DNA from 4 places in the Streptomyces cyclosori genome. Region 1 is predicted to be linked to each of the others. Evidence: riboswitches for the same ligand, from Rfam matches in the RefSeq annotation. Region 1 holds a riboswitch; each other region holds the start of a gene.
What was found. A riboswitch is a leader RNA that binds a small molecule or an ion and turns the genes downstream of it on or off. The one in region 1 is predicted to bind cobalamin.
Positions count from the first base shown of each region.

Region 1 (7,608 bases):
TGGCCCGCGCCACCGAGATCGCGGGGTACACCCAGCCGGGCCACGCCCGCCGGGTGGCCGAGCTGAGCCGGGCCGTCGGGCGCGAGCTGGGGCTGAGCGGGCCGGAGCTGACCGTTCTGGAGTACGCGGCCCTGATGCACGACATCGGGCAGCTCTCGCTGGTCGACCCGGTGCCCGCCGGGGCGACGGCGGCGCTCCCCGAGGCCGAACAGCGCCGGATAGCGCTGCTGGGCGGGGCCGTGGTCCGCCAGACCGGGGTGCCCGCCGAGGTCGCGGTGATCGTGGAGCGCCAGGCCGACCCGTACCGCGAGCAGCCGCTGCCCGCCCGGATCGTGCGCGCGGTCAACGCCTACGACGACCTGGCGGCCTCCCCGGGCGGACCGGGGGGCTCGCTGAGCGCCCTGGAGCAGCTGCGGCTCGGCACCGGGAGGGACTATCAGCCCGAGGTCGTCGAATCGCTGGCACGCGTCCTGGGCCGCGGCAGTCTGACCCCGGTGTCACCTGGGTAACCCAGGAGTAATGAGCGGCCTTCCGGCCGGGCATGGTTGGATGCGAAAGAACCCAGAAACACTGGGAGACCGTAAGACCGGCTCGGAGGCAGGCCGGTCTGGGCAGGCGGGAATCGTGAGGATCTTCGGCAAGGGACGGCACCGGCCCTCCGCCTCGTGGCGGCAGGCCACGGACCGTGCGTTCACGCTGATCGGCGACGGCAGGTACGAGGACGCCGGCGCGCTGCTGACGCGCGCCGCGGACCTGGAACCGTGGCTCTCCGAGTCCTGGTTCAACCTGGCGCTGCTGCACAAGTTCCGGCACGACTGGGAGCAGGCGCGGGCCGCGGGACTGCGGGCCGTGGCGCTGCTCGACAAGGAGACCGGGGCCCCCGACTGGTGGAACGTGGGCATCGCGGCCACCGCGCTCCAGGACTGGCCGCTGGCCCGCCGCGCCTGGCAGGCGTACGGCCTGAAGGTCCGCGGCTACCAGGAGAGCGCCACCGGCACCGGCGAGCCGCTGGGGATGGAGCTGGGCAGCGCGGCCGTGCGGCTCTCGCCCGAGGGCGAGGCCGAGGTGGTGTGGGGCCGCAGGCTGGACCCGGCGCGGATCGAGGTGCTGTCGATCCCGCTGCCGTCCTCCGGGCGGCGCTGGGGCGAGGTGGTCCTGCACGACGGGGTGCCGCACGGCGAGCGCACGGTCGCGGCCGGGCCCTCCTTCCCCGTCTTCGACGAGATCGAGCTGTGGGCGCCCTCGCCGGTGCCCACCTGGGTGGTGCTCCTGGAGGCCGCCACCGAGGCGGACCGGGACGCGCTGGAGCGGCTCGCGGCCGACGCGGGCTTCGCCGCCGAGGACTGGTCGTCGTCGGTGCGGCTGCTCTGCCGGGCCTGCTCGGAGTCGCGGATGCCCAGCGACGAGGGCGACGGCGAGCACCTGGACCCGCACGACCACAGCGAGCCGGGCCACCCCGGCCCGCTGGGCCACCGCACGGCCGGCGAGCTGTGGGTGCCCGAGCGCGAGTGCGGGATCGCTGCGCCGCCGGGGCTGGTGCGCGGGCTGCTGGACGGCTGGGTCGCGGACAGCCCGGACAGCCGCGAGTGGCGCGACCTCGAAGAGGTCTGCTGAACGCGCACCGCCCGGACAGGCCATAGGCTGTACGGGATCGGAACCGGCTTTCAGGAAGGCTTACGGCCAAGATGTCGCAGCAGGAGACGGACCAGCAGGTCGAGAACGACGGGTTCGTCGTCGACACGGAGGACTGCGAGGAGCGCGAGCAGGCGTACCGCGAGCGGGGCACGTCCCGGCCGATCACGGTCGTCGGCAACCCGGTGCTGCACAAGGAGTGCAAGGACGTCACCGAGTTCGACGACAAGCTCGCCGCCCTGGTCGACGACATGTTCGCCAGCCAGCGCACCGCCGAGGGCGTGGGCCTGGCCGCCAACCAGATCGGCGTGGACCTGAAGGTCTTCGTCTACGACTGCATGGACGACGAGGGCGTGCGCCACGTCGGCGTCGTCTGCAACCCGGTCCTGGAGGAGCTGCCGGCCGACCGCCGCGTGCTCGACGAGTCCAACGAGGGCTGCCTCTCGGTCCCGACCGCCTACGCCGAGCTCGCCCGCCCGGACTACGCGGTGGTCAGCGGCCAGGACGCCGAGGGCAACCCGATCCGGGTCCGCGGCACCGGCTACTTCGCCCGCTGCCTCCAGCACGAGACGGACCACCTGTACGGCTACCTGTACATCGACCGCCTCTCCAAGCGCGACCGCAAGGACGCGCTGCGCCAGATGGCGGAGAACACCCCGCGCTACGAGGTCGTCCCGAACGACTGATTCCCGGTCGCCCGCAGGACGCGAAAGGGGCCCGCACCTTCGGGGTGCGGGCCCCTTTCACAGCTCGTCCGAAGGATCAGAACTCCTCGTCGAAGCCCACCGAGCCCTCGACCGCCACCTGGTAGGCGGACGGGCGGCGCTCGAAGAAGTTCGTCAGCTCCTGGACGCCCTGGAGCTCCATGAAGGAGAACGGGTTCGCCGAGCCGTACACCGGGGCGAAGCCGAGGCGCGTCAGACGCTGGTCGGCGACGCACTGGAGGTACTCGCGCATCGACTCGGTGTTCATGCCCGGCAGACCGTCGCCGCACAGGTCGCGGCCGAACTGCAGCTCGGCCTCCACCGCTTCCTTGATCATGTCGGTGACCTGCTGCTGGAGCAGGTCGTCGAAGAGCTCCGGCTCCTCCTTGCGGACGGTGTCCACGACCTCGAAGGCGAAGTTCATGTGCATCGTCTCGTCCCGGAACACCCAGTTGGTGCCGGTGGCCAGGCCGTGCAGCAGACCGCGCGAGCGGAACCAGTACACGTACGCGAAGGCGCCGTAGAAGAACAGGCCCTCGATGCACGCGGCGAAGCAGATCAGGTTCAGCAGGAAGCGGCGGCGGTCGGCCTGCGTCTCCAGCTGGTCGATCTTCTCGACCGAGTCCATCCACTTGAAGCAGAACTGCGCCTTCTCACGGATGGAGGGGATGTTCTCCACCGCGTCGAACGCCGCCGCGCGGTCCTCCGGGTCGGGGAGGTAGGTGTCGAGCAGCGTCAGATAGAACTGGACGTGCACGGCCTCCTCGAAGAGCTGACGGCTCAGGTACAGCCGCGCCTCGGGGGAGTTGATGTGCTTGTACAGCGTCAGGACGAGGTTGTTGGCCACGATCGAGTCGCCGGTGGCGAAGAACGCCACCAGCCGGCCGATCATGTGCTGCTCGCCCGGGGACAGCTTGGCGAGGTCGGCGACGTCCGAGTGGAGGTCGACCTCCTCCACGGTCCAGGTGTTCTTGATCGCGTCGCGGTAGCGCTCGTAGAAGTCCGGGTAGCGCATCGGACGCAGGGTCAGTTCGAAGCCCGGGTCGAGCAGGTTCTTGTCAGAGGCGGACTTGTTCTCGGTGGAGCTCATTACTGGCATGCCTCGCAGGACTCGGGGTTCTCAAGGGAGCAGGCGATCGCGTCGGCGTCGGGGGCGGCCTGCTGGACCGGGATGGGGGCCGCGGCCTGGGCGGCGCGGGCGATCCGGGTGGCCGGGCGCGAGCGCAGGTAGTACGTGGTCTTCAGCCCCTGCTTCCAGGCGTACGCGTACATCGACGACAGCTTGCCGATGGTGGGCGTCTCCAGGAACAGGTTCAGCGACTGCGACTGGTCCAGGAACGGGGTCCGGGCCGCCGCCATGTCGATCAGACCGCGCTGCGGGATCTCCCACGCGGTGCGGTACAGCGCGCGCACGTCGGCCGGGATCCAGTTGAAGTCCTGGACCGAGCCGCTGGCGTCGCGCAGCGCCTCGCGGGACTGCGCGTCCCACACGCCGAGCTTCTTCAGGTCGTCCACCAGGTAGCCGTTGACCTGGAGGAACTCACCCGACAGCGTCTCGCGCTTGAAGAGGTTGGAGACCTGCGGCTCGATGCACTCGTAGACACCGGCGATGGAGGCGATGGTCGCGGTCGGGGCGATCGCGAGCAGCAGCGAGTTGCGCATGCCGGTCGTGGCGATCCGCTCGCGCAGCGCCGCCCAGCGCTCCGGCCAGTTCAGCTCGACGTCGTAGTGGTCGGGGTGGAGCACGCCGCGCGCGGTGCGGGTCTTGTCCCACGCGGGCAGCGGGCCCGACCGCTCGGCGAGGTCGCAGGACGCCTCGTACGCGGTGAGCATGATGCGCTCGGCCAGCCGGGTGGAGAGCGCCTTCGCCTCGGGGGAGTCGAAGGGCAGGCGCAGCTTGAAGAAGACGTCCTGCAGACCCATCGCGCCCAGGCCCACCGGACGCCACTTGGCGTTGGAGCGGCCGGCCTGCTCGGTCGGGTAGAAGTTGATGTCGACGACCCGGTCGAGGAAGGTCACGGCGGTGCGGACGGTCTCGTCCAGCCGCTTCCAGTCGATCTCGCCGGAGGCCAGCACGAAGGAGCCGAGGTTGACCGAGCCGAGGTTGCAGACGGCCGTCTCGCCGTCGTCGGTGACCTCCAGGATCTCGGTGCACAGGTTGGAGGAGTGGACCGTGTGGCCCGGCTCCGCCGTCTGGTTGGCGGTCCGGTTGGAGGCGTCCTTGAAGGTCATCCAGCCGTTGCCGGTCTGCGCCAGGGTGCGCATCATCCGGCCGTACAGGTCCCGCGCCGGCATGGTCTTCTGGGCCAGACCGGCCGCCTCGGCCCTGCGGTAGGCGGCGTCGAACTCGTCGCCCCACAGGTCGACCAGCTCGGGCACGTCGGCGGGGGAGAACAGCGACCAGGTGCCGTCCGCGTCCACCCGGCGCATGAACTCGTCCGGGATCCAGTGCGCCAGGTTCAGGTTGTGGGTGCGCCGGGCGTCCTCGCCCGTGTTGTCCCGCAGCTCCAGGAACTCCTCGATGTCGGAGTGCCAGGTCTCCAGGTAGACCGCCGCCGCGCCCTTGCGCCGACCGCCCTGGTTGACCGCCGCCACGGAGGCGTCCAGCGTCTTCAGGAACGGCACGATGCCGTTGGAGTGCCCGTTGGTGCCCCGGATGAGGGAGCCGCGCGAGCGGATGCGGGAGTAGGAGAGGCCGATGCCGCCCGCGTGCTTGGAGAGCCGCGCCACCTGGTGGTAGCGGTCGTAGATCGAGTCCAGTTCGTCCTGCGGGGAATCCAGCAGGTAGCAGCTGGACATCTGCGGGTGGCGGGTGCCGGAGTTGAAGAGCGTGGGGGAGGACGGCAGGTAGTCCAGCCGGCTCATCAGCCCGTACAGCGAGGCGACCTCGTCGAGCGCGCGCGCCGAGTCGTCCTCGGCCAGGCCCGCCGCGACCCGGAGCATGAAGTGCTGCGGGGTCTCGATGACCTTGCGGGTGATCGGGTGGCGCAGCAGGTAGCGGGAGTAGAGGGTGCGCAGGCCGAAGTAGCCGAAGCGGTCGTCGGCGCCGTCGGCGAGGGAGGCGTCGACCAAGGCGTCCAGCCGGGCCGCGTGCAGCGCGACGAAGTCGGCGGTGCGGTCGGCGATCAGGCCCTCGGTGTGGCCGACGGCGACGGACCGGGCGAAGGAGACCGAACCCTGGGTCGCGGCCTCCTCGGCGATCGTGATCGTCAGCAGCCGGGCGGCCAGACGGGAGTACGCCGGGTCCTCGGAGATGAGGCCGGCGGCGGCCTCGGTGGCCAGCCCACGCAGCTCCGCCTCGTCCGAGCGCGCGTTCCGGCCGCGCAGCGCGGCGGCGGCGACACGGCCGGGGTCGGTGTCCGGCAGATCGGCGGTGAGGTCGGTCAGGGTCCGCAGCAGGGCGGTCCCGGGGGCGTCCGCCTGCTCGTCGGCGATCGCTGAAGCGGGATCCGCAGGGGCGATGGTCACGTGGGGGCACTCCTCGCTCGGCACGGGGCCTTGGGGGAGGGTGCGGGCACACGAACACACCCCATCGGGGGTACGTCGCGTCCACCTGCCCATTCCGCGAGGCCCGGACGTCTGGGCACCCGGACCGGATGGCCCAGGGTGCGCTGTCGGCAGGACCTCGGACTGAACAAAGTGCGCGTATGCACACCAGTACACCGTTGCGGGACAGTTCCGGATTTGCACCGGATTCCCCTGCGTCGACAGCGATGACGAGCATACATCTTGTGCCGGGTTCCGACTCCACCCCCACATGTTGTGTCGCGGTGAAATCATCGCGTGGCAGAGCGTCAACTCGCCTTCCCGGAACGCGACAACGGGCCGCCGGGATTCCCGGCGGCCCGTGTGCGTTCGGTGAAGGGTCGGCTCAGTGCGCGGAGCCCGCCGTCGCCGGGGGCAGCTCGGTCTGTACGCCGGGCTCGCCGGCGTCCGCCGTGTAGTCCTCCGGGGAGGTCTCGTCGACGCCGTCGGGGGCCTTCAGGGCCCGCAGGGCGACCGTGAGGACGACGGTGACGGCGACGTTCAGGACGAACGCGGTGAGGCCGATGTAGCCGATCTCACCGATGCCCGGGATCTCCTTGGAGCTGCCGCCGAAGTGCTTCTGGGTGGGGGAGGCCACCCCGTACGCGGCGAGCGTGCCGTAGAGCATGCCGGCCGCCCAGCCCGCGAGCAGCGCCCAGCGGTGGAACCAGCGGGTGAACAGACCGCCGACCAGCGCCGGGAAGGTCTGCAGGATCCAGATGCCGCCGAGCAGCTGGAAGTTGATCGCGACCGTCTTGTCCATGGTCAGGACGAAGACCAGGGCGCCCACCTTCACCAGGAGCGAGACGAACTTGGAGACCTGGGCCTCCTGCTTCGGCGTGGCGTCCGGCTTGATGAAGTCCTTGTAGATGTTGCGGGTGAACAGGTTCGCGGCTGCGATCGACATGATCGCCGCCGGGACGAGCGCGCCGATGCCGATCGCCGCGAAGGCCACGCCCGCGAACCAGTCCGGGAACATGTCCTCGAACAGCTGCGGGATCGCCAGCTGGCCGTTCTTGACCTTGACCCCGGCCGCGATCGCCATGAAGCCGAGCAGCGCGAGCAGCCCCAGCATCAGGGAGTACAGGGGCAGGATCGTGGTGTTGCGGCGGATGACGTTGCGGCTGCGGGAGGAGAGGGTCGCCGTGATCGAGTGCGGGTACATGAAGAGCGCCAGCGCCGAGCCGAGGGCGAGCGTGGCGTACGTCCACTGGCCCGCTTCACCGGGCACCAGCGCGCCCGTGGGCTTCCCGGCCGCGTTGGGCGTCTCGAACTTGTGGCGGGCCGCGGCGAAGATGTCGTGGAAGCCGCCGAGCTTGATCGGGATGTAGATGATCGCCACCAGGATGACGATGTAGATCAGCGTGTCCTTCACGAACGCGATCAGTGCGGGGGCGCGCAGCCCCGAGGAGTAGGTGTACGCGGCGAGCACCGCGAAGGCGATCAGCAGCGGCAGGTCCTTGACGAACCAGTTGCCGGAGCCGCCGATGCCCATCACGTCCAGCACCGCCTGGATGCCGACCAGTTGGAGCGCGATGTACGGCATGGTGGCCAGGATGCCGGTGACCGCGACCGCCAGCGACAGGCTCTTGGAGCCGAACCGGCCGCGCACGAAGTCCGAGGTCGTCACATAGCCGTGCTTGTGCGAGACCGACCACAGGCGGGGCAGGAAGGTGAAGATCAGCGGATAGACGAGGATGGTGTAGGGCACCGCGAAGAACCCGGCCGCACCCGCCGCGTACACCGC
Region 1 covers NZ_CP163520.1:2,758,023-2,765,630, reverse strand. Annotated here, with positions in the region: gene AB5J87_RS12170 (HD-GYP domain-containing protein) at 1-509, shown strand, start outside; gene AB5J87_RS12165 (tetratricopeptide repeat protein) at 625-1,614, shown strand; gene def (peptide deformylase) at 1,686-2,318, shown strand; gene AB5J87_RS12155 (ribonucleotide-diphosphate reductase subunit beta) at 2,395-3,426, opposite strand; gene AB5J87_RS12150 (ribonucleoside-diphosphate reductase subunit alpha) at 3,426-5,804, opposite strand; cobalamin riboswitch at 5,935-6,077, opposite strand; gene mctP (monocarboxylate uptake permease MctP) at 6,208-7,608, opposite strand, start outside.

Region 2 (7,608 bases), 5.2 Mb from region 1:
GGTGGTTCCGTTCTCAGGTCGCAGGGTGCGGACGATGGCCGAGAAGTCGAGGTCGGCGCCCTCGGCCGCGGCGAACGCCGCGTACATTTCGGCGGCCTTGAGGCCCAGGGGCGCCTGGAGGTCGCCCGCCCGCAGGGCGTTGGCGGCGAGGCCGAGGTCCTTGGCCATCAAGGGGGCGGCGAAGCCGGGGCGGTAGTCGCGGTTGGCGGGGCTGGCCGGGACCGGGCCGGGCACGGGGCAGTTGACGGTGAGGGCCCAGCACTGCCCGGAGGCGGTGGAGGCGACGTCATAGAGGGCCTGGTGGTCGAGGCCCAGGCTCTCGGCGAGGACGAAGGCTTCGCTGACGCCGATCATCGAGACGGCCAGGATCATGTTGTTGCAGATCTTCGCGGCCTGTCCGGCACCGGCCGCGCCGCAGTGCACGGCCTTCTTGCCCATGGCGGCGAGCAGCGGCTCGGCGGCGGCGAACTCGGCGTCGTCGCCGCCCGCCATGAAGGTGAGCGTGCCCGCCTCCGCGCCCACCACCCCGCCGGACACGGGGGCGTCCAGCCCCCGGTGACCGGCCGCGACGACGGCCTCGTGCGCGGCCCGGGCGTCGGCGACGTCGATGGTGGAGCAGTCCACGAACAGCGTGCCCGGCCGGGCGGCGGCCAGCAGGCCCTGGTCGCGGTAGAGGGAGAGGACGTGGTGGCCCGCGGGGAGCATGGTGATCACCACGTCGGCGCGGGCCGCGGCCTCCGCCGCAGAGGCCGCGGGTTCGACCCCGGTCGCGGCGGCGGAGGCCAGCAGGGCGGGGACGAGGTCGAAGCCGAGGACGCGGTGTCCGGCCTCGACGAGGCGGGCGGCCATCGGGCCGCCCATGTGGCCGAGGCCGATGAACGCGACGGTGGTGCTCACCAGACGACCTCCTGGGACGGGGCGATCGCGTCGAGGCGGAGCTCGCGCGTGCCGGGCGGGGCGAAGTAGCGGTCCACGTGTGCGGGGGTGACGTGCGCCAGCGTGGCTGGTGACCAGTGCGGGTCGCGGTCCTTGTCGATGACCTGGGCGCGGATGCCCTCCACCAGGTCGGCGGAGGCGAGCGCCGCGCAGGAGACGCGGTACTCCTGCTCCAGCACCCGCTCCAGCGGTCCCAGGTGGCGGGCCCGGCGGAGCGCGGCCAGGGTGACCTTGACGGCCGTGGGGGACTTGGACAGCAGGGTGTCGGCGGCCTCCTTGGCGGCGGGCACGCCCGAGGCCCGCAGCCGTTCGATGATCTCCTCGGCGGTGTCGGCGGCGTAGCAGTGGTCGATCCAGTCGCGGGCGGCGTCGAGCGTGCCGGGCGGTGGCTGCGTCACGTACCGCTCCAGGACGTCGTGCACCGGTGAGGTGCTCAAATCCTTTACGAGAGGCGGCAGTTGCGAGGACGGTACGAAATGGTCGGCGAGCCCGCACAGCAGCGCGTCGGCGGCGCCCACGGGAGCCCCGGTCAACGCGAGGTGGGTGCCGAGTTCTCCGGGGGCCAGGGCGAGGAGATACGTACCGCCGACGTCGGGGACGAAGCCGATCCCGGTCTCGGGCATCGCGACCTTGGACCGCTCGGTGACGATGCGGACGCTGCCGTGGGCCGAGACGCCGACTCCGCCGCCCATCACGATGCCGTCCATGAGGGCGACGTACGGTTTGGGGTAGCGGGCGATGAGCGCGTTGAGCCGGTACTCGTCCCGCCAGAAGTCCGCCGAGGCGGTACCGCCCGTGCGGGCGTCCTCGTGGATCGCGCGGATGTCGCCGCCCGCGCACAGGCCCCGCTCGCCGGCGCCGTCGATGACGACCTGTGCGACGCGGGGATCGTCGGCCCAGGCCGAGAGCGCCTCATCGATCCGGAGCACCATGGGATGGGTCAGGGCGTTGAGGGCCTTGGGGCGGTTGAGGGTGATGTGGGCGGCGTGGCCCTCGGTCCGCAGCAGGACGTGGTCGTGTGCGGGATGGGGGGTGTGGTTCATCGCAGGGTCTCCGTCAGTCCGCGCGCGACGATCACGCGCATGACCTCGTTGGTGCCTTCGAGGATCTGGTGGACGCGCAGGTCGCGGACGATCTTCTCGATGCCGTACTCGCTCAAATAGCCGTAACCGCCGTGCAGTTGGAGCGCGGCGTCGGCCACCGCGTAGCCGGTGTCGGTGGCGAACCGCTTGGCCATCGCGCACAGGCGGGGAGCCAGCGGATCACCCGTGTCCAGGGCTTCGGCGGCTTGGCGGACCAGCGCCCGGGCGGCGGCCAGCTCGGTGGCCATGTCGGCCAGGCGGAACTGGAGCGCCTGGCGCTCCAGCAGTCGGCTGCCGAACGCCTCGCGGTCCGCCAGATGGGTCAGCGAGCGGTCGAGGGCGCTCTGGGCGCCGCCGAGCGAGCAGGCGGCGATGCCGAGCCGGCCGCCGTTGAGGCCGTTCATGGCGATGCGGAACCCGTCGCCCTCCGCGCCGAGCCGCCGGTCGGCGGGGACGCGGACGCCGTCGAGGACCACCTGGCGCGTCGGCTGGGCGTTCCAGCCCATCTTGCGTTCGTTGGGCCCGAAGGAGACGCCCGGGTCCTCGCGTGCGACGACGAACGCGGAGATGCCGCCCGGACCCGGTGCACCGGTGCGGGCCATGACCACATAGAGGCCGGCGGACCCGGCCCCCGAGATGAACTGCTTGACGCCGCTCAGCACGTAGTGGTCGCCCTGCCGCTCGGCGCGGGTGGACAGCGCGGCGGCGTCCGAACCCGCGCCCGGTTCGGTCAGGCAGTAGCTGCCCAGGGTGGCCGCGGAGCACAGGTGGGGCAGCCAGCGGGCGCGCTGGGCGCCGTCGCCGTAGCGGTCGATCATCCAGGCGACCATGTTGTGGATGGAGAGGTACCCGGCGATGGACGGGCAGCCCGTCGCGAGCGTCTCGAAGACGAGGACGCCGTCGCTGCGGGACAGGGCCGAACCGCCGTGCTCCTCGCGGACGTACACACCGGCGAGCCCGAGTGCGGCGGCCCGCTGGATGACGTCGATGGGGAAGTGCTTGTCCTGGTCCCAGGCGACGGCATGGGGGGCCAGCTGCTCCTGGGCGAAGTCGAGGGTGACCTCGGCCAGGGCGAGCTGGTCCTTGGTGAGGGTGGAGGTCATGGCGCTCACCCCATCGTCGGGATGGTGAAGCTCGCGCCCTCCTTGACCCCGGAGGGCCAGCGCGAGGTGACGGTCTTGGTGCGGGTGTAGAAGCGGATCGAGTCCGGTCCGTGCTGGTTGAGGTCCCCGAACCCGGACCGCTTCCAGCCGCCGAAGGTGTGGTACGCGACGGGCACCGGGATGGGGACGTTGACGCCGACCATGCCGGTGTTGACCCGGCGGGTGAACTCGCGGGCGGTGTCCCCGTCGCGGGTGAAGACGGCCACACCGTTGCCGTACGGGTGCTCGCTGGGCAGGCGCAGCGCCTCCTCGAAGTCGGCGGCCCGCACGACGGTGAGTACGGGGCCGAAGATCTCCTCGCGGTAGACGCGCATCTGCGGGGAGACGCGGTCGAAGAGGGTGGCGCCCGCGAAGTAGCCGTTCTCGTGACCGGGCAGGGTGAACCCGCGCCCGTCCACGACGAGTTCGGCGCCCTCGTTCACCCCGATGTCGACGTAGCGGTTCACCCGGTCCAGGGCGTCGCGGCTGACCAGGGGACCGAAGTCCGCCTCCGGGTCGTCGGAGCGGCCGATCTTGAGGGTGGCGATCCGGTCCTTGAGGGCGGTGACCAGGCGGTCCGCCGTCTCCTCGCCCACGGGTACGGCCACGGAGATGGCCATGCAGCGCTCGCCCGCCGAGCCGTATCCGGCGCCGATCAGTGCGTCCACGGCCTGGTCGAGGTCGGCGTCGGGCATCACGACCATGTGGTTCTTGGCGCCGCCGAAGCACTGGGCGCGCTTGCCGTGCGCGGCGGCGGTGGCGTAGATGTGCGCGGCGATCGGGGTGGAGCCGACGAAGCCGACGGCCTGGACGCGCGGGTCCTCCAGGAGCGTGTCGACGGCTTCCTTGCCGCCGTTGACGACGTTCAGCACGCCCGGCGGCAGGCCCGCCTCCAAGAACAGCTCCGCGAGGCGCAGCGGTACGGACGGATCGCGCTCGGACGGCTTGAGGATGAAGGCGTTGCCGCAGGCCAGGGCGGGGGCGGCCTTCCAGAGCGGGATCATCGCCGGGAAGTTGAACGGGGTGATGCCGGCGACCACGCCGAGCGGGCCGCGCAGCGAGTGCACGTCGATGCCGGTGCCGGCGTTGTCGGTGAACTCGCCCTTGAGCAGGTGCGGGATCCCCGCGGCGAACTCGACCACCTCCAGGCCGCGTTGCAGGTCGCCGTGGGCGTCGGCGATCGTCTTGCCGTGCTCGGCCGACAGCAGGCGGGCCAGCGCGTCGCGCTCGCCCTCGACGAGCTGGAGGAAGCGCAGCAGGACGCGGGCGCGCCGCTGGGGGTTCCACTGGCCCCAATCGGCCTGCGCTGACTCGGCGTTGGCGATCGCCGCCTCGGTGTCGGCGCGCCCGGCCAGCGGGACGCGGGCCTGGACGGCGCCGGTGTTCGGGTCGTGGACGTCGGAGAAGAGCCCGGACGTGCCGGTGGTGTGCTTTCCGCCGATGAAGTGGGTGAGTTCTCGGACCATGGATGCCTGCTCTCGTCAGGTCGGCTCCGGGGATGGCACGGCTGGCCGGCGGACGGCACCCGGATCGGGGTGCGCCGCTGCGGCGGGCCGTGAGAACTACGAGCGCGCGGACGTGGTGTGTGCGCGCTCCGCCGGATCACCAGGGTCGTGGGTACAAACCGGTGCCATGCGTGTCTGCTCCATCCTCGTGGACAACACGGAACATCCGCGGCCGGTATCCTGACTCCCGGATCACCATGTGCCGCCCGCCTTCCCGACAGACCTCGTCAGTGGCGTGTGGATGGCAGCACACTCCCCGGTCACAGTGGCGGGACCGTGCCGGATTCACACCGGCTTCCCTGCACCGCGGACCTACTTCCCCGAAGATATAGTTGGACGTCCTAGTAAGTCCAGAGCTTCCCTGACGCGCCTACAGCCGGACCACGCGCATCGTCTCCCTCCTCCCGGCGGCCACCGGCATCGTTGCGGGCCCCGGGCGCGCCGCTGACCTGGCCGGACGCGCCCCTTGGGGTCCGGGCCGCCGGCGGGCCCGTGACTGACGAAGCGTCAGCGCATGCCGCCGGAGGCGAGGATGACGTCTCCGGTGATCCAGCGGGCGTCGTCGGAAGCCAGGAAGGCGACCAGCGGGCCGTAGTCCTCCGGGGTGCCCGTGCGGCCCAGCGGAGTGTCGGCGATCGCCTGCGCTTCCTGTGCCGAGCCCGGGAATCCCATCGCCCTGCTGCCCTCGGTGTCGGAGGGGCCGGGCATGATCGCGTTGACCCGGATGCCGCGCGGGCCCAGCTCCTTGGCCGCGACGATGGTGAACGCGTTGACGGCGCTCTTGGACGCGACATACAGCGAGGCGTACGACGGGTGGGTGAGGGTGCCCGCCGTCGAGACGTTGATGATGGACGCGGCGTCGATGTCGTCCTGCGCGGCCAGGGCCTGGGTGGTGAGGATCGGGCCCAGCAGGTTCGTGTTCATCTCACGCTGGAACTCTTCCTCGGTGATGTGCGACAGCGGTGCGAACGTGACGACCGCCGCGTTGTTCACGAGCACGTCGACCGGCCCGTACTCCTCGCGCGCACGGTCGAACAGTTCGCGCACGTCGTCACCGCGGGTCACGTCCGCCCGGACCGCGATGGCCCGGCCGCCCTTGGCGGCGATGTCCGCGACGACCCGCTCGGCGCCCGCCGCGTCCTCGCGGTAGTTGACCACGACGGCCGCGCCGCTCCCCGCCAGCGCCTTGGCGATCCCCGCGCCGAGACCCTTCGACGCACCGGTGACGATCGCCGTACGCGTGTTGTTGCTGCTCACAGTGGCTCCTTGAACGTTGGTGCTGGTGAAAGTCACCGTAGGAAAGGTGCTTACTGCGGGGAAGTACGTACTTTTTTGTAACCTGATGACGTGATGGAAACTGAGCAGGTCGCGACGGCCGCCCGACTCCTGGCCCACGACACCTTCGACAACAAGTGCGTGCTCCGGCCGATCATGGATCAGACGACGAGCCGCTGGGCGACGCTGATCATCTCGGCCCTCATCGCGGGCCCGCACCGCTTCGCGCAGCTGCACCAACGAGTGGGTGGCATAAGCCAGAAGATGCTGTCGCAGAACCTCAAGGCGCTGGCCCGGGCCGGGCTCGTCGACCGCGAGGTCGCACCCACCAACCCGCCCCAGGTCACCTACACGTTGACGGAGCTCGGCGTCAGCCTGGCCGGGCCGCTGACCGAACTCATCCACTGGTTCGGCCGCCACGGAGACGAACTCCTCGCCGCCCAGGAGCAGTACGACAGCCGGCAGTAGCCGCCCCGCGCCTGACGGTCCGGGAGCCCTGGCACGTGTGCGCTGTCCGCCGAGTCCTCTGTGCCTCGCGGCAGGAGTACGGCTGCCGGTCCGTCCCGCGCGTCAGGCGTCTGCGGCGTCCTCGCCTTCCCAGCGCAGGAGGTCGCCCGGCTGGCAGTCGAGTACCTCGCAGAGCGCGGCGAGCGTCGCGAAGCGTACGGCTTTGGCGCGGCCGTTCTTCAGTACGGCGAGGTTGGCGGGGGTGATCCCTATGCGGTCCGCGAGTTCCCCCACGGACATCTTGCGTTTGGCCAGCATGACGTCGATGTCGACGGCGATCGGCATCAAATCACCGCGTCCAGCTCTGCCTGCATCTGTGCCGCCTCGCCGTCGCGTGCGACGGCTTGGGCGAGCAGCATGCGCAGGACGAGCACGAGAAGTGCGACTCCCAGGATGGCCACGCCGATCCCGCCCATGATGAGGGTGACGCCGGGGTCGTCCCGCTGGCCCGGGGCATTGACGCCCGTGACGGTGAACCACACGAGGGCAGCCGCCACGATCGATCCGATCACGCCGTCCACGTACCGGAAAGCGGCGTGGGAGAACACCGTCCCGCGCCGCACCATCGTCACCAGCCGCCATACGCAGACGAGGGCGACCTGCACCGACACCATGCCCACGATGGTGATCACCCGCAGGGCGGTCAGCGGTACCGAACCGTCCTCGGGATCGTTTCCGCTGATCAGCGTCCACATCATCATGGTCTGTACGAACGCGGTGCCCGCGAGCACCACCGCGAGCACGCCGCGCAGCGCCCGTACGGTCAGCTTTCCCATGCCACACCCTTCCATCGAATCACGATGTAAATCTATCGAGATTCGATAGGTAGGGCAAGCGGGGTGCTCCACGGGCCGGGCGCCGCCCGCGCCTCCGATCGCATGGCGGCCTTGTGGTGCTCTGCGGATGGCCGACCCTTGCAATGCCGCACAGGAAATGTTGAGGACTGGAATTCGGCGTCTTGATGGAAAAGGCAACAATAATTCGAGCGAGTAGCCGGGAATCCTGTGATCCGGCAGGGGCGGAAGTCCTTGCCGGAAGGCCATTGGTCCTCGCTCGTCCGAGGGTTTGCGAGTAACAGTTTCGTGAAGCGACATAGGGCTGCCCGTTACGTTTCCTACTTGGGAGCGCAATACCAGCCCTTTACCTTTTTTCTGTCCGAAC
Region 2 covers NZ_CP163520.1:7,968,443-7,976,050, forward strand. Annotated here, with positions in the region: gene mmsB (3-hydroxyisobutyrate dehydrogenase) at 1-897, opposite strand, end outside; gene AB5J87_RS35110 (enoyl-CoA hydratase/isomerase family protein) at 894-1,979, opposite strand; gene AB5J87_RS35115 (acyl-CoA dehydrogenase family protein) at 1,976-3,121, opposite strand; gene AB5J87_RS35120 (CoA-acylating methylmalonate-semialdehyde dehydrogenase) at 3,127-4,626, opposite strand; cobalamin riboswitch at 4,818-4,989, opposite strand; gene AB5J87_RS35125 (SDR family NAD(P)-dependent oxidoreductase) at 5,173-5,922, opposite strand; gene AB5J87_RS35130 (winged helix-turn-helix transcriptional regulator) at 6,016-6,408, shown strand; gene AB5J87_RS35135 (helix-turn-helix domain-containing protein) at 6,511-6,732, opposite strand; gene AB5J87_RS35140 (DUF2975 domain-containing protein) at 6,732-7,223, opposite strand.
Region 2: linked by a shared signal. The riboswitch ahead of AB5J87_RS35120 (CoA-acylating methylmalonate-semialdehyde dehydrogenase) and the one ahead of AB5J87_RS12150 (ribonucleoside-diphosphate reductase subunit alpha) in region 1 are both predicted to bind cobalamin.

Region 3 (7,608 bases), 2.3 Mb from region 1:
GGGTCGCGCGCACCGGCCGGAGTAACGCGCCCCGGCCCGGCGGGCGGTTCCGGCCCGTCCGCCCTAGGGTCGGCGTGTGGAGCCCGACCAGCGAGACGACGCGATCCGTGTCGTCATCGTCGACGACGAGTACCTCGTCCGGTCGGGGCTGCGTCTGCTGCTCGGCTCGGCACCCGACATCGAGGTGGTGGCGGAGTGCGGCGGCGGGGAGGCCGTCGACACGGTGGTCGCGCACCTCCCCGACGTGGTCATGCTGGACATCCGGATGCCGGACGTGGACGGTCTGACCGTGCTGCGCGGGCTCACGGAGGCGCTCGGTCCGCGGATGCCCGCCGTCAGCATGCTGACCACCTTCGACACCGACGAGTACCTGGCCACCGCACTGCGGGAGGGCGCGGTCGGATTCCTCCTCAAGGACACCGAGCCGGAACAGCTCACCCAGGCCGTCCGCGATCTCGCCGCCGGGGGCAGCACCCTGGACCCGTCCGTCGCGCGGGCCGTGGTGAGCGGCTACGTGGTGGGCAGCGACGGCGCGCGGGAAGCCGCCGACGCCGTCGCCCGGCTCACCCCCCGGGAGCAGGAAGTACTGGCCCTGCTCGGCCTCGGGCTGTCCAACCCCGCCATCGCCGAGCGCATGCACCTGGCGCACGGCACGGTGAAGGACCACGTCAGCGTCATCCTCGGCAAGCTCGGCGGAGTCAACCGCGTCCAGGCGGCCGTGGTCGCCGAACGCGCGGGCCTGACCAGGACCCCGCCGAGCGGTCCGGCATGAGGCCGCACCTGGCGCGGTGGACGTCCTCGCCCCGGGCCCGGCGGGCGTGGGTGCTGCTGGGCCCCGTCGCGCTGGCGGTCGCGGACACCTTCATCGGCGACGAGGGGTACACCGCCACGGACCGCGTCGCCCCGCTGGCCGCGGCGTTCGTACTCCTCGCCCGGCTGCGCCACCCGGTCGCCGTGCTCGTGCTGACGCTGCCCGGAACGTACTTGGACAATGCCTGGCTGGCCGGACTGATCGCCCTCTACACCCTCTCCTACCTGCGTCCGAAGCCCGGCCTGCTGGTGGTGTGCACCCTGCTCAACGCCCTCGCCTACTTCCTGCCCCACCCGCTGACCGCCGACGAGGTCAGCCGCCGCCTCGCCCAGGAAGGGTGGCTGGAGGTCCTGGTGGGCGCGCCCGTGGCGGCGCTGGCGCTCGGTCGGCTGCACGCGGTGCGCCACGAGCTGGCGGCCCGGCTCGGCGAACTCACCGCCAGCCGGGCCGAGAGCGACCGGCTGCTGGCCGAGCACGTCCTGGACACCGAACGGGCCCGGCTGGCCCGGGAGATGCACGACGTCGTCGCCCACCAGGTGAGCCTGATCAGCCTCCAGGCGGGAGCCCTGCGGACGAGCACGGCCGATCCCTCGGCACGGGACATCGCGGCCACGATCCGCACCCTGTCGGTGCGCACCCTGGAGGAGCTGCGCCACATGGTGGGCGTCCTGCGCGCGGCGGGCGGCGGCCGGGGCGAGCTGACCCCGCAGCCACGCCTGGCCGACCTGGACCGGCTCGTCGCCGACAGCGCGCTCGACATCACGGCCGAGATCGACCAACGGGCCTGCGCCCAGTGCCCGGAGGCGGTCGAACGGGCCGCCTACCGCATCGTCCAGGAGGCCCTGACCAACGTCCGCAAGCACGCGCCGGGCGCGCGGGTGGACGTCCGCGTGCGGTGCCGGGACGCCGAACTGGCCCTGGAGGTCCGCAACGGCCCGGCCGACCGCGGCGCCGATCCGCTGGACCTGCCGAGCGGCGGCCACGGTCTGGTCGGGCTGAGCGAACGCGTCCACCTCCTCGGCGGGTTCTTCACGGCCGGTGCGACGCGCGAGGGCGGATTCCTGGTCACGGCCACGCTCCCGCTGCGCCCGGCGTGACTCCGCACCTCCCTGCGGCACCACCCGCACGACTTGACCCGCCACGCCCCGGACGTGCGACGATGCGCCACGACAAGGCGACGCGGAACGAGGAAGCCGGTGGAAATCCGGCGCGGTCCCGCCACTGTGACCGGCGAGCGAACCCCGAACGGACCACTGCCCCAGCCGGGCGGGAAGGACGGGGGGAGCGAAGACCCGGGAGCCAGGAGACTCACCCGTCGCCTCCTTGACCCAGACCGGGGCGGATCTCCCCGGAGGAGGAGCGTGAGCGGCATGCCCGAGGGGCGACAGCGCCAACCCGGACGCGGCGGCGGGACCGCCGCCGATGCGGCCCCGTGCCGGATCGTGGTGTGCCGGGACTGCTGCTGCGGGACCGCCAAGGTGCCCGGGGTCGACCACGCGCGGCAGAAGGCGCGGCTGGCCGAGGGCGCGCCCGTACGCGTCTCGGCCTGTCTGGACGTCTGCGAGCAGGCCAATGTGATCGTCGTCCAGCCGTCGAGCGCCGCCCGCGTCGCCGGGGCCCGGCCGGTCTGGCTCGGCCTGGTCAACGACCCGGACGCGGCCGAGGACATCATCGACTGGGTACGGGCGGGCGGACCCGGTGTCGCCCCCTGCCCCGACATCCTCGACCTCTACACCTTCACCCCGCCCCGCAGGGCCCGCTGAGCCCGCCCGGCGGTCGCCCATGACCGTGAGCTGAAACCCAACAGCTCCGGCGCGAAACTCATGAACCCCGGCGGGGCGAACGAGTCGGCGACCGGCCGCCGCGCGGCTGCCGGTGATCACCACGGCCCGCGGAACCGCGCGCTGGGCGGGCGCCCCGGCAATTCCGGGGACGAATGCATGGGGGCCGGAAAAGGGGGAACCTGGAAAGCTGGAGGTTGATTTCCATGGTTCCATTGCTTCTCGTGCTTCTGCTGGCGCTGATCCTTTTCGGTGTCGGCTTCGCCGTCAAGATCCTGTGGTGGGTCGCGATCGTCGTTCTGGTGCTGTGGCTCATCGGCTTCGTGGCCCGGCCCAAGGGCGGAAGTGGTCGCTGGTACCGCTGGTAGGGCGATCCGGTGGTTCGCACCACGGATACGCGGGGCCGCCCGGGCGAGAGCCCGGGCGGCCCTTTCCGCGCCATTGCGCGACCCAGTCGCGAATTTCCTCGTCCCGCTTTGGACATTTCCCGGAGGGAATCTCGGGAAAGGTCCGGGCCGAATGCCGATCGACCGCTCTGCCGGACGCTCCCAACATGGCCGGTTCCGGCTTCAGTTCGGCAGGCTCTGGGTCGTGATGAGGTCGATCACCGCGGGAATTCCCCCCGCGGCCAGGGCCTCGCGCTGACGGCCCGCGCCCGTGCCCTGGCGCAGCAGCCGGTGGAGCAGGGCATCGACCTCCCGGGCGTCGCCCAGGGCGTCCAGGGCGGGGCCGAGGTGCTGGGTCAGCAGGTACAGCACGTCACCGCAGCTGCTCAGCTGCCCGGCCGGGGCGACCAGCATCCCGTTCAGACCGTCCCGGGCGGCCAGCCACGTGGCGGCCTGGAGCAGCTCCCCCGGACAGCTGGGCAGGGGTTCGGCGTCCTTCTGCTCACGGATGGCGGTGGCCACCAGCGCCCGGACGAGCCCGGCCAGCAGCACCGCGTCGTCCACCCGCAGCTGTACGTCCAGACAGCGCACCTCGACGGTGGGGTACCGGTCCGACAGCCGGGCGTGCCAGTACAGCTGGCCGTGGTCGAGGGCGGCGCCCGCGGTGACCAGCGCCTCCGAGCGGGTCTCGTAGTCGCGCAGACCGTCGAACCGGGGCGGGGGGCCGCTGACCGGCCAGCGGCCGAAGACGAGGGTGCGCCAGCTGGCGAACCCCGTGTCGTGGCCGTTGGCCAGCGGGGAGTTGGCCGACATGGCCAGCAGCGTGGGCAGCCAGACCCGGATCCGGTTGAGCACGGCCACGCCCACCTCGCGGTCCGGCACCCCGACGTGCACGTGCATGCCGTTGATCAGCTGTTCGTCGACCAGCCGCCCCGCGGCCGTACGCATGGCCAGATAGCGGGGGTACGGGGTGATGGGGACGGGCTTGCCGTCCACCACCGGCGCGGCGGCGACGGCCGCCAGCCGGCATCCCATGCGCTGGGCGGCGGCCCCCACGACGTGCCGCAGACGCACCAGATGGCCGCCCAGTTCCTCCAGGGTCAGGCAGACCGGAGTGGCGACCTCCACCTGAGCCATGAGCAGTTCGGGCTGCACTTCCCGGTCTGTGGCCGCCAGCCCCAGACCCGCAGCTTCGCGCACGTCCTCCGAGCGAGGGACCGGGTGACCCGTGACGGGGTCCACCAGCAAATATTCTTCTTCGACCCCAAACGTGAGCATGACCAGCGTGTACCCCGCCACCACCGCGCGAACCGGCGGGGCGCGGGCGGCTCCCCCCGATTGCGCCGCGCGCGGGCGGGTACCGGTGCGGGGCGGCCCGCACACCCCGGAGCGGTCCGCCACGCGGGCGCGCCGCGGAGTGTCAGGAGAGCACGATGAACGAGGACGACGACGGGGCGGGCCGGGCCGACGAAGGACGCGACGAGACCGCCGAAGGACGGGCCGACCGCAAGTGGGGCGATCTCATCCAGGAGGTGAGGGTCGCCCAGACGGGCGTACAGATCCTGTTCGGCTTCCTCCTCACCGTCGCCTTCACCCCCGTCTTCCGCGAACTGGGCCGCGTCGACCACGCCATCTACGTCTGCACGGTCGTCCTCGGCTCGGTGACGACGGGCGCGCTGGTGGCCCCGGTCTCCTTCCACCGGATCCTCTCCGGACGCCACATCAAACCGACCGCCGTCGTCTGGGCCTCCCGGCTCACCGTGGTCGGGCTCGTCCTGCTGCTGGCGACGATGACCTCCGCCCTGCTGCTGGTGCTCCGGGTGGCCTCGCAGGGCGGACACTGGCCCTGGCTGGTCGCCGCCGTGGTGGCCTGGTACGTGCTGTGCTGGTTCGCGCTGCCCCTGTGGGTGCGCCACCGCCATACGACGCCGGGGGCGCGCCGCCCTCTCGACGGGCCGGACAAGAACACGTCCTAGGCCGACGGGGACGCCGCCACCTCGATCTCGAACCACACGGTCTTGCCCCGCCCGCGCGGCACCCAGCCCCAGCTCGCCGAGAGCCGTTGCAGCAGGTACAGCCCGTGCCCCGACGACCTGGCGGCCCGGTGGCGGCCGTGCGGGCGTGGGCGCCGCGGACTGTGGTCGCTCACCTGGACCCACACCGTGGCGCCCCGGTGGTCGAGGCGGAGCTCGTAGGGGGCGTCACCGTGCGTGTACGCGTTGGTGACGACCTCGGAGACCAGCAGCAGCGCGTCCTCGGCGGCGGCCCGCCCGCCCGGTCCGTACGGGGAGTACCACTCGTCGAGGGCCTGCCGGGTGAGGTCCCGGCAGCGGGCCACCACACCGGGCTGCCCGTCGAGGCTGAACCGGCGGCTCCGCGACGCTTGTCCCGTTGCTTCGACACTCGCCATGGCAGACGACTTCCCGGCGTCTCCGCCACCGAACCGCGAATCCGGATAAAAGCTGGCAATACGGGCATAAGGTCATGAGGACGCTCGGACGACGGACCCCCCTGCCATCCGGCAGGGCAGGCCCCCGCCCCGTCGAAGGAGCTCTCTTGACCAGCACTCGCGCAGCACCCCTCCGCACGGCACCGCCGCCCACCCCCTCGGCGCCGCTGATGCGCCGCCGCGCCTTCGACGGGATACCGGAGGTGGCCCGGCCGCAGAGCCTGGCCACCGAGGAGGCCCGGTCCCTCTCCCAGGCCATGTTCCGGCGGCTGGCCGAGCTGGAGGAGGGCACCCAGGAACACGCGTACGTGCGCAACACCCTGGTCGAGCTGAACCTCAGCCTGGTGAAGTTCGCGGCCCGCCGGTTCCGCGGCCGTGCCGAGCCGATGGAGGACATCGTCCAGGTCGGCACCGTCGGGCTCATCAAGGCCATCAACCGCTTCGACGTGGAGCGCGGAGTGGAGTTCACCTCCTTCGCGCTGCCGACGATCACCGGCGAGATGAAGCGGTTCTGCCGCGACACCAGCTGGGCCGTCCAGGTGCCCCGCAGGCTCCAGGAGGCGCGGCTGCGGCTGGCCGGGGCCAGGGAGCGGCTGGGCCAGGAGCTGGGCCGCCCGCCGACGGTGCCGGAGCTGGCCGCCGAGCTGGAGCTGTCCGAGGCCGAAGTCGTCGAGGGTGACCGGGCCGCCAACGCGTACGCGGCGCGCTCGCTCGACGTACCCGACGACGAGCGCACCGAGGACACCGCCGTCATGCGGAGCCTGGGGGAGGAGGACCCCGCCTTCGAGGTGGTCGAGTCCCTGGAGTCGCTCAAGCCGCTCATCGCGGCCCTGACCGACCGCGAGCGGACGCTGCTCTCGCTGCGCTTCGGCGAGGAGCTGACCCAGTCGGAGATCGGGGCCCGCGTGGGGCTCTCGCAGATGCACGTCTCGCGGCTGCTGACCCAGCTCCTCGACCGGTTGCGGGCCGGGCTCCTGGAGGACGGCCCGCCGCCCGGCGGAGCCTGACGGTCCTCGGAGGGCCTCCCTGAATCCGCGCCCGCGCGCTCCGGGCGAACGACGGGGGCTCAAGGACGGGCTCTATCGCCGTGCGCCGCCGGGCGGGCCGGACGGCAGGGAGACCTCCAGCCACACCACCTTGCCCGTCCCCTCGGGCACCGATCCCCAGCGCTCCGCCAGCCGGTCGAGCACCATCAGACCGTGTCCGCCGGGCAGCGAGGGCGCCCGGGGCCGGCGCGCGGGGACGACGGGGCTGGGGTCCCTGACCTCGGCGCGCAGCACTCCGGCGCGGTGGCGCAGCACCAGCTCCTCGGGGCCGCCCGTGTGCAGACAGGCGTTGGTGACGACCTCGGACACCAGGAGGAGGACGTCCTCGACCCGCTCCAGATCGGGCTCGTACGCGGTGGCGGTCCAGCCCCACGCGTCGAGCGCCCGCGCGGTGAAGTCGCGGCAGCGGGTGACGACCCCCTGCACGCCGCCGAGTTCCAGACGGCGGATCTGGCTCCGCCCGGCGGGCCGGGCGTCCGCGCCGTCCATCGCCCCCTCCGCTACCGCGGGGGCCGGTCGCCGAGCGCCGTGTCCAGATCCGGGTGGATCCGGAACACCGCGTGCGCGCCGGTGATCTCGAACATTCGGGCGACGGAGGGCTGGAGAGCCGCGAGCTCCACGCCGCTGCCGGCCGCCCGGGCGGCGCTCCGCGCGCGGAGCAGGGCGTTGAGCCCGGTCGAATCGCAGAACCACAGGCCGGCGCAGTCCACGACGATCCGTTCCCGGCCCGCCTCGATCTGCTGCGAGAGCGCGGCACGCAGCGGTTCGGCGGTGTCGTGGTCCAGCTCGCCGGTCAGCGAGAGCACCGCGACCCCGGAGACGGTCCGCGGCGTCACGGAGAACCGCCCGCCACCGGGCGGGCACCCCTGCGAAGGGGCGTCGGTCATGTCCGCGGGCATGCGCGCATCCCTCTCCCTCGGTCACCGCCCGTTGCTCCGGGGCGACCTCGTCGGACGGCGGCCCGACGGCGTCCGGGCCGTGGTCCCGGCCCGTCCATCGTGCCCGTCCGCGCGCACCCGCGCGATATCTGCGGGCGCGGGGAGTGGCAGGGTGCGGCGGTACGCGGAGGGCGGCGGGGCCGGACCACCGGCCCCGCCGCCCTCCGGGGTGCGGACGTCAGCGGCCCGCGAGCAGC
Region 3 covers NZ_CP163520.1:500,856-508,463, reverse strand. Annotated here, with positions in the region: gene AB5J87_RS02240 (response regulator) at 77-772, shown strand; gene AB5J87_RS02235 (sensor histidine kinase) at 769-1,908, shown strand; cobalamin riboswitch at 1,995-2,121, shown strand; gene AB5J87_RS02230 ((2Fe-2S) ferredoxin domain-containing protein) at 2,182-2,574, shown strand; gene AB5J87_RS02225 (hydrophobic protein) at 2,799-2,960, shown strand; gene AB5J87_RS02220 (glutamate--cysteine ligase) at 3,162-4,256, opposite strand; gene AB5J87_RS02215 (DUF6328 family protein) at 4,412-4,954, shown strand; gene AB5J87_RS02210 (ATP-binding protein) at 4,951-5,388, opposite strand; gene AB5J87_RS02205 (SigB/SigF/SigG family RNA polymerase sigma factor) at 5,598-6,434, shown strand; gene AB5J87_RS02200 (ATP-binding protein) at 6,507-6,962, opposite strand; gene AB5J87_RS02195 (STAS domain-containing protein) at 6,974-7,372, opposite strand; gene gap (type I glyceraldehyde-3-phosphate dehydrogenase) at 7,590-7,608, opposite strand, start outside.
Region 3: linked by a shared signal. The riboswitch ahead of AB5J87_RS02230 ((2Fe-2S) ferredoxin domain-containing protein) and the one ahead of AB5J87_RS12150 (ribonucleoside-diphosphate reductase subunit alpha) in region 1 are both predicted to bind cobalamin.

Region 4 (7,608 bases), 3.3 Mb from region 1:
TGCAGCACGAACTCGTCGAAGTCGCCGTCGTCCGGCTGCTCGTCGAGGTGCAGGTCGTGGTGGAGCTCGGCGGCCTTGACCAGCGTCCAGATCTGGGCCCGCACCGCCGGGGCCTTCGTCGGGTCGAGATCGCTCACCAGGGCGTACTCGTCGAGGAGTTGCTCCAGTTTGGCCAGGTCGCCGTAGGTGTCGGCGCGGGCCATCGGGGGGACCAGATGGTCCACGACGGTGGCGTGGCCGCGCCGCTTGGCCTGGGTGCCCTCGCCCGGGTCGTTGACAATGAACGGGTACACCAGCGGCAGTTCGCCCAGGACCGCGTCCGGGCCGCAGCCCGCGGAGAGGCCGAGGCCCTTGCCGGGCAGCCACTCCAGGGTGCCGTGCTTGCCCATGTGCACGACGGCGTCGGCGCCGAAGCCGCCCCGCGACACCGGGGTCTCCAGCCAGCGGTAGGCCGCCAGATAGTGGTGGGAGGGCGGCATGTCGGGGTCGTGGTAGATCGCGATCGGGTTCTCGCCGAAGCCGCGCGGCGGCTGGATCATCACCACCACGTTGCCGAACCGGAGGGAGGCGAGCACGATCTCGTCGCCGTCCACGTACAGCTGTCCCGGGGGCTCGCCCCAGTGCTCCCGGATGCTCGCGCGCAGCTCGGGCGCCAGCTCCTCGAACCAGGAGCGGTAGTCGGCGAGCGGTACGCGCGCGGGGGCGGCGGCCAGCTGCTCCTCGGTGAGCCACTCCACGTCGTGGCCGCCCGCCGCGATCAGCCGGTGGATCAGCTCGTCCCCGTCGTCCGGGTGGCCCTCCACCGCGTACCCCGCGTCGCGCAGGGCGTCCAGGACGCGGACGGCGGAGGCGGGGGTGTCCAGGCCCACCGCGTTGCCCACCCGGGAGTGCTTGGTGGGGTAGGCGGTGAAGACCAGCGCGATCCTCTTCTCCGCGTTGGGCTTGTGCCTGAGCCGGGCGTGGCGCACCGCGATCCCGGCGACCCGGGAGGCCCGCTCGGGGTCGGCGACATAGACCGGCACCTCGTCCGGGCCCTGTTCCTTGAAGGAGAACGGGACCGTGATCAGCCGGCCGTCGAACTCGGGGATGGCCACCTGCATCGCCGCGTCCATGGGGGAGACCGCCGCGTTCGACGCCTCCCAGACGGCCTTGGCGGAGGTGAGGCAGAGCCCTTGCAGCACCGGCACGTCCAGCTCGGCCAGGGCGCCGATGTCCCAGGCGTCCTCGTCGCCGCCCGCACTGGCCCGCGCGGCGGTGGCGCCGCCCGCCGCCAGGACGGTGGCGACCAGCGCGTCGGCCCGGCCCAGCGTCTCGTACAGCGCGGGCTCGGCACCGCGCAGCGAACCCACGTACACCGGAAGGGCGTTGGCGCCGTGGGCCTCGATGCTGTCGCACAGGACGTCGACGAACGCGGTGTTGCCGGACAGCTCGTGCGCGCGGTAGAAGAGCACGCCCACGGTCGGCCGGTCCGCGAGCCGCGCGCGCCTGCCGTGCACGCCCCACTCGGGCATCGGCTGCGGCTCGGCGAAGCCGACGCCGGTCAGCAGCACGGTGTCGGAGAGGAAGCGGGCCAGCTCCACCAGATTGCCCGGGCCGCCCTCCACCAGATAGCGCAGGGCCTCGGCGACCACACCGGCGGGCACCGACGACTCGGCCATCAGCTCGGCGTCCGGCACCGACTCCCCGCCCAGCAGCACGGTGGGGATCCCGGCGGCCCGCAGCGCCGCCAGCCCGTCCTCCCAGGCGCGCTTGCCGCCGAGCAGGCGCACCACGGCGACGGCCGCCCCGTCGAGCAGGGCGGGCAGCTCCTCGGCCACGTCGAGACGGGTCGGGTTGCCGATCCGGTAGGGCGCCCCGGAGGCCCGGGCCGCCAGGAGGTCGGTGTCGGCGGTCGACAGCAACAGCACAGTGCTCATGCGGGCGCTCCTGGTGCGATGAAGGGAAGTCCGACCGGAGCCCCCTGCTCGATGAGCCGCATGAGGGCGTCCGTGTCCGCGTGTTCTTCGATGAGGTCCCCGAGGCGGTCCAGCTGCTCCTCGCGCAGCGCACCGAACGACGTGTCGGGGGCGGGCACGAAACGCCGTCCGGTGGCGCTCGCGACCCGCTCCAGGAACCGCCGCCTGAATCCGTCGCTCTCAAGTGACCCGTGCCAGTGCGTCCCCCAGACCGCACCGACCCGGCATCCGTCCAAGAAGGCTTCCCCGCCCAGCACTTCGGCGACGCCGTGGTGGATCTCGTATCCCTCCACGCGCTCGCCCAGCGCCTCACCGGTCGGCCGTGCAAGTGTCTTCTCGGCCGCGAACCGCACCCGCACGGGCAGCAGTCCGAGACCCGTCACGGAGCCCGCCCGCGACTCGACCTCGTCCTCGATGTGCTCTGCGAGCACCTGGAACCCGCCGCAGATCCCCAGCACCGGACGCCCCTCGGCCGCCCTGCGCGCCAGCTCCCGCGCCAGCCCCCGTTCCCTCAGCCACTCCAACGCCCGGACCGTGCCCCGGGTTCCCGGCACGACGACCAGATCCGCGTCGACGAGCTCCTCGGGCCGGTCCACGAACCGCACGACCACGCCCGGCTCGGCGGCGAGCGCGTCGACATCGGTGAAGTTGGACATCAGCGGCACCGCGCAGACCGCCACGCGCAGCACGTCCTCGCCGACCGGCGGCGCCACCACGGACTCGCGCACGGTGCCGCGCAGCGAGACCCGCAGCCCGTCCTCCTCGTCGATGCCGAGCCCGTGCGCGTACGGCAGGATCCCGTACGTGTGCCGCCCGGTGAGGCCGTGCAGCATGTCGATGCCCGGTTCCAGGAGCGTGACGTCGCCGCGGAACTTGTTGACCATGTACCCCGCCACCAGGGCCTGGTCCTCCGGGCTGAGCAGCGCGGTCGTGCCGAAGAACGAGGCGAACACCCCGCCCCGGTCGATGTCGCCGACCACCACGACCGGCAGTTTCGCCGCCCGCGCGATGCCCATGTTCACGATGTCGGTGCGCCGCAGATTGATCTCGGCCGGGCTGCCCGCCCCTTCGCAGATCACGGCGTCATATGTGCCCCGCAGCCGCTCCAGACAGTCCAGAACGGTGCCCAGGAGTGCTTCCTGGCGTCCGCCGTGGTAGCCGCGGGCGCTCAGTTCGCCCACCGGCCGGCCCATGAGCACGACCTGGCTCGAACGGTCGCTCCCCGGCTTGAGCAGCACGGGGTTCATCAGCGCGGACGGCTCGACGCGCGCCGCCTGCGCCTGCATCGCCTGCGCCCGGCCGATCTCCGCGCCCTCGCGCGTGACGAACGAGTTGAGGGACATGTTCTGTCCCTTGAACGGCGCCACCTTCACGCCCTGGCGCACCAGCCACCGGCAGATGCCCGCGGTGACGACGCTCTTCCCGGCGTCGGACGTGGTGCCCGCGATCAGCAGACCGCCGCTCATGTACGTACCTTCCTCACCGCGACAGCGACGCCCAGGGCCAGCCAGCCCACCCGCCGCGACAGCCGCACCGCTCGTTCGATGTCACCGACCTCGACGGCCCGGCCTGGGCCGTTGAGGACGGGCCGGTGCTCGACCCGTCCGCCGTACGAGAGCGTGCCGCCCAGCCGGACGCCGAGCGCACCCGCGAACGACGCTTCCACCGGGCCCGCGTTGGGGCTCGGGTGCTTGGCCGCGTCCGCCCGCCACGCGCGCGTGGCCGCGCGCGGGGAGCCCCCGGCGGCCACCGCGAGGGCGGCGGTGAGCCGGGCGCCGGGCCAGCCCGCCACGTCGTCCAGGCGCGCCGAGGCCCAGCCGTAGCGCAGGTGGCGCGGCGAGCGGTGGCCGACCATCGCGTCCAGGGTGTTGACGGCGCGGAACGCCACCAGGCCGGGCACCCCCGCGAGCGCCCCCCACACCAGGGCGCCGACCACGGCGTCGGAGGTGTTCTCGGCGACGGACTCGACGACGGCGCGCGCGATGCCGGGCGCGTCCAGGGTCTGCGGGTCGCGCCCGCACAGATGGGGCAGCCGCGCGCGGGCCGCCTCGACGTCCCCCGCGTCGAGGGCGGCGCCGATCGCGCGGGCCTCCCGGCCGAGCGAGGTGCCGCCGACGACGGCCCAGGTGGCGGCGGCGGTCAGGGCGGCGGAGGCGGCCGGCCGGCCGCGCACCGCGCGCGTGGCGAGCAGTGCGGCGCCCGCGGCGCCCCCGGCGCACACGGCGGTGTGCAGCGCGCCCCAGCCCCGGTGGTCGCGCCACAGCGCGCGCTCGACGGCGGCGGCGGCCCGGCCGAACGCCGCGACCGGGTGGCCCCGGCGCGGGTCGCCGAGGAGCAGGTCACCGAGGAGCCCGGCGGTGGCGCCGTACGCGAAGGTGCGGTCGGCACGCATCGGGGTCAGCCCTTCGCAACGCCGCGAGGAACTCCGGTACGGGTGGGGGGTGCCGAGAACTGGCAGGCGCGCATGGCGGTGTGTCCTCACTCAGGGTGTCCGCGCCCTGGTACGACGTCGACCGGCGGTGAGAGTTCCTGGCTCACGGGGATGCTTCCCCGGTGACAGTGGCGGGACCGCGCCGGATTCGCACCGGCTTCCTCTTCTGCCGCCGTAAATGGCTCGGGCAGTCCACCACGCCGGGGAACGCCCGTCAACTCGCTGCTGACCTGCGACGGGAGAGTGTGTTGGGGCACACAGAGAACCGCCCCGCGGCCGTGCCGCGGGGCGGTTCCGGTGGTGCGTGCGACGCGTGCGGCGCTACTTGCCGACGATCAGGTTGATGCCGTACGCGACGGCCGCAGCGCAGAGCGCGAAGCAGAGGTAGGCGGTGGTGCGGGCCACCGTGACGTTGCCCTTGCCGGCCGCCGCGGACTGCTGCTTGCTGAGTCCGACGATGCCGACGGTGAACAGGCCCACCAGGCCGACGGTGACGATGAGGCTGACACCGAAGACGGTGCCGAGAGCTGCCCAGTCGATGTGCATGACGATTCCTTCGGGTGCGCGGCGGCCGTCAGACCGTGGCCGGGCGGGGCGGGTCGGCGGGGGCCACCGGGGCCGGGGCCGCGATGGTCGCCGTCAGGTCGGCGGCCACGGCCACGGCGGCGGCGGTCGGGGGCGGGGTGACGGCGGCCATGGCGGTGGTCACCACGCCCGCGGGCTCGGCCGGGGTCTCGGTGGCGGCGGGAGCGGCGGTGACGTCGTTGTGGTCGACCGGCTCGCGGCGCGACAGCTTCCAGATGAAGCCGGAGCCCGCGACCAGCAGGATCGCCACGAGGACGACGCCCCAGGTGCCCTGGCCGGTGAGGAACTCGGCGCCCGCGCCCACCAGACCGGCGGCCGGCAGGGTCAGGCCCCACGCCACGAACATCCGGGTCGCGGTGGACCAGCGGACCACACCGCCCTTGCGGCCCAGACCCGCGCCCATGACGGAGCCGGAGCAGACCTGGGTGGTGGAGAGGGAGAAGCCGAGGTGCGAGGAGGCCAGGATGACGGTGGCGGCACCGGACTGGGCGGCGAAGCCCTGCGGCGGCGCCAGCTCGGTCAGGCCCTTGCCCATGGTGCGGATGATGCGCCAGCCGCCGAGGTAGGTGCCCATGGCGATGGCCAGGCCGGCCGAGACGATGACCCACATCGGGGGGTTGGCGCCCGGGTGCAGCACACCGCCGGTGACCAGGGCCAGGGTGATGATGCCCATGGTCTTCTGCGCGTCGTTGGTGCCGTGGGCGAGCGAGACGAGACCGGCGGAGGCGATCTGTCCGGCCCGGTAGCCCTTGGCGGTGGCCTTCTCGTCCGTGTTGCGGTTGATCCGGTACGTGAGGCGGGTCGCCAGCATCGAGGCGACGCCCGCGACGATCGGGGCGGCGACGGCGGGCAGCAGCACCTTGGTGACGACGGTGGAGCCGTTGACCGAGGACCAGCCGGCCGACATCACGGCCGCGCCGATCAGACCGCCGAACAGGGCGTGGGACGAGCTGGACGGCAGACCGAGCAGCCAGGTCACCAGGTTCCACAGGATGGCGCCGACCAGGGCCGCGAAGATCACTTCGGTTCTGATGCCCTTTTCGTTGACGATCCCGCCGGAGATCGTCTTGGCGACCTCCACCGACAGGAACGCGCCGACCAGGTTGAGCGCGGCGGACATGGCCACCGCGGCTTTGGGCTTCAGTGCGCCGGTCGAGATGGTGGTGGCCATCGCGTTGGCGGTGTCATGGAAACCGTTCGTGAAATCGAACACTAGAGCTGTCACGACCACAATGGCGAGCAGCAGCGTGATGTGTTCCATTTACCCAGGCAATCGTTCGACGTCAGTGTTGCGATGAACGTAAGTAACCTGGATGAACGGAAGGTGAACTGGGTCCGGCCCTGCGGTGTATCTGACCGCTTTTTGCGGTGTGCAGGCCCTGACAAACGCCTTCAAGCGTTCAAATGCCCCAGAGAAAGAGATACTGGTCACCCTCTGGCGCCCGCCGCACGGCCTGCGAGGATCGCCCCATGGGAGAGCCGAACGACCGCGAAACGATCGCCGCCGCCTGGGCCGAACTGACCGCCACCGCGCGCCGCACCGCCGAGGAGGGCCTGGTCGTGGGCACCTCCGGCAACGTCTCGGTACGCGTGGGCGACCTCGTCCTGGTCACCCCGAGCGGCGTCCCCTACGACCGCCTCGGCCCCGACGACACCGTCGCCGTCGACCTCACCGGCCGCCAGGTGACCGGCACGCTCCGCCCCACCAGCGAGCTGCCCGTGCACCTCGCCGTGCACGCGAACACCGCCGCCCGCGCCGTCGTCCACACCCACGCCGTGCACGCCACCGCCGTCTCCACCCTGGTCGACGAGCTGCCGCCGGTCCACTACATGACCGCCGCCCTCGGTGGTCCGGTCCAGGTCGCGCCGTACGCGCTGTACGGCACCGAGGAACTGGCGCGAAACATGGTGCGCGCACTGGAGGGCCGCACCGCCTGCCTGCTGCGCAACCACGGAACGATCACTTACGGAACCACCCTCTCCGAGGCGTACGACCGCACCGCCCAGCTGGAGTGGATGTGCCGCCTCTGGCTCACCGCCTCCGCGATCCCCGGCCGCACCCCCTCCCTGCTCTCCCCGGCCGACCTGGACCGGGCCGCCGAGCAGTTCCGGGGGTACGGACAGCCCGGGGCCGGGCCGGGGGAGTGACCCGGTAGGACCCCGTCCACTGGCCGCGCGCGCGACGGCTGCCCACACTGGAGCGGTGCGCCCGGCAACAGCGACGGCAGCGGCCGTCACCACACTCATCGGCGTCGGCGCGGCAGCGGTGGCCGCCGGACGGTACGCGAGCGACGCCGCCCTCAAGGCGCCGCCGGGCCGCCCCCTGCCCGCCGACCCCGAACTCACCGTGCACGCCACCGCGCCCGGCCGGATCACCCTGACCCGCTGCCTGGCCGCGCAACGCCCCGGCGTGTACGCGATCGAGGGCCCCGGCATCCACGCCGTGGTCGGACCCGTCGTCGAGGACGCGCCGCACCCGGCCGACACCGTGGTGCGCCGCCTGGAACGGGTCACCGAAGGCACCCCGGCGGCGGGGGACCGGGTCCGGCTCACCCCGCAGATCCACCGCGGCACCCCCGCCACCCTCGGCCTGTCCTACGAGGACGTGGAGATCCCGTCCGAACTGGGCTCGCTGCC
Region 4 covers NZ_CP163520.1:6,095,307-6,102,914, forward strand. Annotated here, with positions in the region: gene cobN (cobaltochelatase subunit CobN) at 1-1,916, opposite strand, end outside; gene AB5J87_RS26935 (cobyric acid synthase) at 1,913-3,421, opposite strand; gene AB5J87_RS26940 (cobalamin biosynthesis protein) at 3,418-4,347, opposite strand; cobalamin riboswitch at 4,456-4,598, opposite strand; gene AB5J87_RS26945 (hypothetical protein) at 4,708-4,932, opposite strand; gene AB5J87_RS26950 (anion permease) at 4,961-6,232, opposite strand; gene AB5J87_RS26955 (class II aldolase/adducin family protein) at 6,442-7,119, shown strand; gene AB5J87_RS26960 (alpha/beta hydrolase) at 7,175-7,608, shown strand, end outside.
Region 4: linked by a shared signal. The riboswitch ahead of AB5J87_RS26940 (cobalamin biosynthesis protein) and the one ahead of AB5J87_RS12150 (ribonucleoside-diphosphate reductase subunit alpha) in region 1 are both predicted to bind cobalamin.